2 regions of the Cryobacterium sp. Hz7 genome follow, and region 1 is predicted to be linked to the other one. Evidence: predicted binding sites of a transcription regulator. Region 1 holds the regulator's gene; the other holds the start of a gene.
The links. The regulator LexA, encoded in region 1, represses DNA repair genes until DNA is damaged. The targets are predictions, from matches to a motif close to TCGAACANNTGTTCGA.
Positions count from the first base shown of each region.

Region 2: the regulator LexA is predicted to act here: its motif matches at 2,261-2,276, upstream of E3N86_RS10640 (DNA polymerase III subunit alpha).

Region 1 covers NZ_SOFB01000035.1:31,328-34,853, reverse strand. Annotated here, with positions in the region: gene metE (5-methyltetrahydropteroyltriglutamate--homocysteine S-methyltransferase) at 1-1,240, shown strand, start outside; gene lexA (transcriptional repressor LexA) at 1,443-2,147, opposite strand; gene E3N86_RS07655 (LysM peptidoglycan-binding domain-containing protein) at 2,431-2,787, shown strand; gene E3N86_RS07650 (histidinol-phosphate transaminase) at 2,837-3,526, shown strand, end outside.
Region 2 covers NZ_SOFB01000049.1:75,750-79,275, reverse strand. Annotated here, with positions in the region: gene E3N86_RS17880 (acyl-CoA dehydrogenase family protein) at 1-889, shown strand, start outside; gene E3N86_RS10645 (AI-2E family transporter) at 1,014-2,153, opposite strand; gene E3N86_RS10640 (DNA polymerase III subunit alpha) at 2,316-3,526, shown strand, end outside.

The DNA of each region.
Region 1 (3,526 bases):
TCAGAAGGTCGCGCAGGTTGCCACACTCGCCCGCGGCCTCAGTCTGGGTCGCCGTGCCATCGAGATCGACCTCTCTGCGGCCTCCGCGGCCCTCGACGCGCGGGGGGTGGCTCCCGGAGTCCACGATGGCGCCGTTCGGGTGCGCGCCGACGCGCTCGCTCCGGGCGACTTCACCCGGGGCGCCTACGCAGCCCGAGTGGCAGCCCAGGAGATGGCCCTCGGGCTGCCGTTCCTGCCGACGACCACGATCGGATCCTTCCCGCAGACCGGGGACATCCGTCGGGCCAGGGCGCAGCTGGTACGGGGGGTGCTGAAAACCGCGGACTACCGGGACCTGATGCGCGCCGAAATCCGTCGGGTCGTCTCGCTGCAGGAAGACATCGGCCTCGACGTGATCGTGCACGGGGAGCCGGAACGCAACGACATGGTGCAGTACTTCGCCGAGAACCTGGACGGCTTCGCGGTCACCGAGAACGGCTGGGTGCAGTCCTACGGTAGCCGGTGCGTGCGCCCGTCGATCCTCTGGGGTGACGTGTCCCGGCCGCGGCCCATCACGGTCGAGTGGTCGGCGTTCACGCAGGGGCTGACGCCCAAGCCCGTCAAGGGGATGCTCACCGGTCCGGTCACGATCCTCGCGTGGTCGTTCGTGCGCGACGACCAGCCGCTGGGCGAGACGGCCAGGCAGGTGGCCCTGGCCCTCCGGGACGAGATCGCCGACCTGGAGTCGGCCGGCATTCAGATCGTCCAGGTCGACGAGCCCGCGCTGCGGGAGCTGCTGCCGTTGAAGCAGAAGGACCAGGCGGAATACCTCGACTGGTCGGTGGGGTCCTTCCGCCTGGCGACGGCCGGTGCGGCCGCGGCCACCCAGATCCACACCCACCTCTGCTACTCGGAGTTCGGGGTGGTCATCGACGCGATCCGCAACCTGGACGCCGATGTGACCAGCATCGAGGCGGCACGCTCTCGCATGGAGGTGGTGGGCGATATCCGGTCCCAGGGCTTCGACCACGGTATCGGCCCGGGAGTGTGGGACATCCACTCGCCGCGTGTGCCGAGCGTGTCCGAACTCACCGACCTGCTCGAGCGCGCCGCGGCGGCCATCCCGGCCACCCGGCTCTGGGTGAACCCCGACTGCGGCCTCAAAACCCGCGGCTACACCGAAACCGTCCAGTCCCTGCACAACATGCTCGCCGCCACCCGCATCCTCCGCGCCCGCCTGACCTCCTCCGTCTCCGCCTGACCGCGCCTCCACCCACACAAAAGCCGGGCACGACACCAAGAACAGTGTTCGTGCCCGGCCCACAAGACCCGGCTCACAAGACCCGACCGAAATAACCATGGTGACTCAACACGCGCGCGTCTCCACGACGCTGGTCGAAACCGTCGAAACCGTCGAGACCAAGAGTCCGCCTGAAATGCTGATGTGCTTGAGTGCTGATGCCCTAAACCGACCGCAGCACTGCCACAACCTTCCCCAGAATCTCGGCGTGATCGCCGACGATGGGTTCGAAGTTGGTGTTGCGGGGCAGCAGCCAGGTGTGCCCGTCGCGCTGGCGGAAGACCTTGACGGTTGCCTCGTTGTCGAGCATGGCTGCAACGATTTCACCGTTTTCGGCGGTCTTCTGCTGCCGCACGACGACCCAGTCGCCGTCCATTATGGCGGCGTCGATCATCGATTCGCCCGACACCTTGAGCATGAACAGATCGCCCTTGCCCACCAGCTGGCGGGGTAGCGGGAAAATCTCGTCGATCTGCTGTTCGGCGGTGATCGGGATGCCGGCGGCGATGCGACCGACGAGCGGAACCATGGCGGCGTCGCCGACCTGCACTCCGGTGTGGAAACTTTCCGAGGCTCCGGCCGTCGTGTCTTCGGGCGCCTGCGGAATCTCGATGAGCACCTCCAGTGCTCGGGGACGGTTCGGGTCTCGGCGGAGGTAACCGCTCAGTTCCAGCTGGTTGAGCTGGTGGGTGACGCTCGACAGTGACGACAGGCCGACGGCGTCGCCGATCTCGCGCATGCTCGGCGGATAGCCGCGTTGGCTGACCGAGCGCTGGATGACGTCGAGGATGGCGAGCTGCTTCTCGCTGAGGCTCTTGCGCCGTCTGGTGCCGCCCTTGTCGCGGGGACCGCTGGTGTTCTGTGCCACGTTCGTCGCTCCTCGTTTTGATTGATGCGCTGGCAGCAAGCAGCGAATGCCGCCGATTCGCGCGAATGTCGGGGGTGCCTGATTGAGTGTCAATCAACAATCGAAACTGTATCCGCGTTGAGCTCATTAAACAAACATGTATTCGAGTGGGTCGGAATAAATATTTCAGAAACTACCGAATAAAGCTTGATTGTTCGAATAATCGAATATACATTCGGAACATAAGTTCGCATCCGGCTCTCCCGGCCGAGAGTCGGATGCGTCTTCTCACAGGAGGTATCACATGAGCACTGCACTTGAACGAGGCGCCCCCATCGCGACCGGACGCACCCGGCTCCGACTCACCCGGCGCGGTCGCGTCGTTTTCACGTCCCTGGCTGCCTTTCCGCTCGTGGCCGTGGCTCTGGCCGTCGCCCTCAACGGAGGCATCGCCGCCGCCGAGAACTCGACCGTCGCTCACGTGGCCTCGGCCTTCGACTACGTCACCATCAAGTCGGGGCAGTCGCTCTGGCAACTTGCCGAGACAATAGCGCCCACGTCAGATCCGCGAGAGGTGATCGCCGAGATTGTGAGCCTTAATCAGCTGCCGTCCGACAGCGTGCAGCCCGGTCAGCGGCTGGCGCTTCCGAACGACCTGTGAACTACCCGCGGCGAGCCCCCGCCGGTCTCATCCCGGTAATATTGGGGGAGTGACCAGTCTCAACGATCTGCCCCTTCGCGATAATCTGCGCGGACTCACTCCCTATGGGGCGCCGCAGTTGCACGTGCCGGTGGCTCTCAACGTGAACGAGAACACCCACGGCATCCCGGCTGAGGTGGCGCAGGACATCGTGGCGGCGTTGGCCGTGGCGGTCACGACCGTGAACCGATACCCCGATCGGGAGTTCACCGAGCTGCGGGATTCCCTCGCCCGTTATCTCGGTCACGGCCTCACCCGAAAGAACATCTGGGCCGCCAACGGTTCCAACGAGGTTCTTCAGCAGGTGCTGCAGGCCTTCGGCGGCCCGGGTCGGTCCGTGCTCGGCTTCGCGCCGACCTACTCCATGTACCCTCTGCTGGCCTCCGGCACCGGCACCCGCTGGATCGCGGGCGGTCGTGACGCAAAGTTCGAACTCTCCCCGGCCACGGCGCTCGAGTGGGTCGACCGGGTTGCCCCTGACCTCGTCTTCCTCTGCTCGCCGAACAACCCCACGGGCACGCCCCTGTCCCTGGAAACGATCGCGGCCGTCTACGATGCGAGCGACGGCATCGTTGTCGTCGACGAGGCGTACGCCGAGTTCGGGACGGATGACGCGCCAACCGCCCTGAGCCTGCTTCCCGGCCGGGAGCGCCTGCTGGTGTCCCGCACCATGAGCAAGGCGTTCGCCTTCGCCGGTGTG
Region 2 (3,526 bases), on a different contig from region 1:
CTACGGCGTGCACCACGAGCTGTTCGCCGCCGCCATCGACGAGCTCGGCTCACCCGAGCAGCGGGAACGTCTGCTGCCGGGCCTCCTGGCCCTGGATAAGATCGGGGCCTTCGCCCTGACGGAACCGGAACACGGCTCGGACATCTCCCGCATGATGGAGACCACGGCCACCCGCAGCGGCGACGAGTGGGTGCTCAACGGCACCAAACGCTGGATCGGCAACGGCGCCATGGCCGACTACGTGCTGGTCTGGGCCCGGGACACCGCGGACGGGCAGATCAAGGGATTCATCGTCGAGACGGAGCGGCCCGGGTTCACGGCCACCCCGATCGAGAACAAGATCGCGGTGCGGATCGTGCAGAACGCCGACATCACCCTCACGGAGGTGCGGATCCCGTACACGAACTGGCTGCCGGGCAGCCAGAGCTTTCAGGACACGAACGTGCTGCTCCGGAACTCGCGGATCTGGGTGTCGTGGCAGGCGGTCGGCCAGCAGCTCGCCGCCTTCGACGTGGCCCGCGCCTATGCGCTGGAGCGGCGCCAGTTCGGCATGCCCATCGCATCCTTCCAGCTGGTGCAGGAGCAGCTCTCCCGCATGATCGGCAACGCCACCCTGTCGCTGTCGCTGATGGTGCAGATGGCGCGACTGCAGGAGAGCGGGCGGCTCACGATGGACCAGGCGGCCCTCGCGAAGGCGACCTGCACGACCCGGATGCGCGAAACGGTGGCCCTTGGCCGCGGTCTGCTCGGCGGCAACGGCATCAGCACCCGGTACGAGATGGCCAAGATCTTCGCCGACGCCGAGGCGATCTACTCCTACGAGGGCAGCTACGAGATCAACGCGCTGTTGGTCGGCCGGGCCGTGACCGGCATCTCCGCCTTCAGCTGATCACCGCTCGCCCGAACGAATTCGACGGAGATTCTGCCCGAATCAGCCCTGAAAACTCCGAAAAGGCAGTTGTGAACGAGAATCTCCGTCGAATTGGTTCAACACCGAACCTGGCGCGCATCGGCTAGGGTGTCGCGCCGGCCGCCCCGAGCGGCGGGGCAGGCGGGGCAGATTCAACCGGCGCGACCGGCGGCACCGGAACCGACGCGACCGGAACCGGCGGCGTGGGAGCGTTCCAGGCCTTGATGACGGCCCAGCCCACGGCGGCGATCGGCACCGAGATGACCGCGCCGACGATGCCGCCCAGGATCGTGCCGGCCGTCAGTGCCAGCAGGATCACCAGGCCGTGCAGGCGCAGTGACTTGCCGAGCACCACCGGGGACAGGAAGTTGCCCTCGAGCTGGTTGACTGCGACCACGATCGTGACCACGATGATGGCGGTGGTCAGGTCGTTCGTGACGAGGGCCACCAGTGCGGCCAGGATGCCGGCGGCCGTCGCCCCGACGATGGGGATGAACGCGCCGACGAAGACGATGACGGCGAGCGGCAGCGCCAGCGGAACCTGCAGGATCCACAGTCCGATCCCGATGAACAGGGCGTCGACGAACGCGACGATCGCCGTGCCGCGCACGTAGTTGCCGAATACCTCGACGCTGCTCACGCCGACGCGTACGGCCCGCTCGTGCCGCTTGCCGGCGAGCGGCTGGATGAGGAAGCTCCAAATGCGGGGGCCGTCCTTCAGGAAATAGAAGAGCACGACGAGGCCGAGCACCACGCCGGCCACGATCTCGGCGGCCACGGAGACCCCGACCAGGGCCCCGGACCCGAACTGGCTGCTGGTGGCGAAGTCGATGACCGATTCGCGCACCGAATCGATCTGAGCGGAATCGATCGGCAGCGTGCCGCTGGTGAGCAGTTCCTGCAGGCTGTCGAGCCCCTCGCTGGCCGAGGTGAAGAGGGTGTCCCACTCGCCGCGGATGCCGAACACCACGAGGGTAACGACGCCACCGAAGACCGCGACGCTCAAGATCAGGGTGATCGCCGCAGCAAGGGATTCGTTCGCCCCGCGGGCCAGCAGGAACCGCATGAAGGGGCGCAGCGCCGACGCCACGATCAGGGCGATCAGGAGCGGGGTGAAGACCAGCTTGAGCTGCGTGATCCCGTAGATGGCCACCACCAGCAGGGCGAGGACCAGCAGGGCCTGACCGGAGCGGATGGCGGCCCGGCCGAGATAGTCCGTCCAGGACGAAGTGGGCGTGGTCATGGGGATCTCCAAACGAGGCGAACGACGGCTGAGCCACCAAGCCTAGCCAGACTGCCTCGCCAGACTGCCGGTAGCGCGTGTCGGCCGTGTGACGTACACTCCCTACATCGAACATTCGTTCTATCTATCACCCGTCGACCTGCCCGCCAGAGGAGTACACACATGTTCGCACACCTCCACGTCGCGAGCGCCTACTCCACGCACTTCGGGGTCACACTCCCCCAGGCGCTGGTGGAGCAGACGCAGGCGCAGAACGGCTCCTTCCTGGCCCTCACCGACCGGGACGGTCTCTACGGCGCGGTCAAGCACGTGCGCGCCTGCGCGGCCGCGGGTATCCGGCCGGGGCTGGGCGCCGACCTCGCGGTGCACGACGACGACGGGCATCCGTTGGGCCGGATCGTGGTGCTCGCCCATGGCGATCTGAACGGTCGTGGCTATGCGGCCCTCTGCCGCGCGGTCAGCGCCGCCCACAACAGCGCCGCGCACAGCGCGTCGGGGCGCCCCAGCATCGCCCGCTCGCACCTCGCCGAGCTGGCCGGACTGCGCTGCCTCACCGTGCTGCTCGGCCCTACCTCCGATGTGGGCCAATCGGTCGAGCGCCGCGACACCGACGCGGCCGGCGCCTGCCTCACCGCGTGGCTGCGCGCCCTGCCGCCGCAGTCGGTGGTGGGTGAAATCGTCTGCCATCTGGCGGCGCCGGGGACTCCCGGCAGCGTGACGCCGGCCACCCGCATGCTCGCCCTCTTCGAGCACGCCGCGCTGCCCGCCGTGCTCACCAACGCCGTGCGCTACGGCACCCCCGACGAGGCCGTCACCGCCGACCTGGCCGACGCGGCCCGCACCCTGACGGCGCTGGCGAACCTGGAGCAGCTGCAGACCAACGGCCAGGCCTGGCTGAAACCCGAAGTCGCCATGAGGCAGGTGGCGCGCATGGTCGTCGACGCCGGGCTGCACGACGACGGCGCCGTCGACCGACTGTTCCGCGACACCGAGCAGCTTGCCGAGCGGTGCAGCCTCGACCCGGACTCCGACATCGGCCTGGGTCGCCCGCGCATGCCGGAGGCACGCATCATCGGCGTCAGCGGCGACCCGCTGACCGAGCTGCACGCCCGGGCCCGGGCCGGCATCGACGACCGCTACCCCGTCACGTCGCCGGCGGGCCGGTCGCTGGCGGATGCTGCGCACGCACGTCTCGTGCATGAGCTGAAGACGGTGGAGCACCTCGGTTTCGCCGGCTACTTCCTCACCGTCGCCCGGGTGGCGGACATCATCCGGGAGATGGGCATCCGCATCCAGGCGCGCGGGTCCGGGGTGGGCTCGGTGCTCAACTACGCCCTGCACACCTCCTCCGTCGAGCCCATCTCCAACGGGCT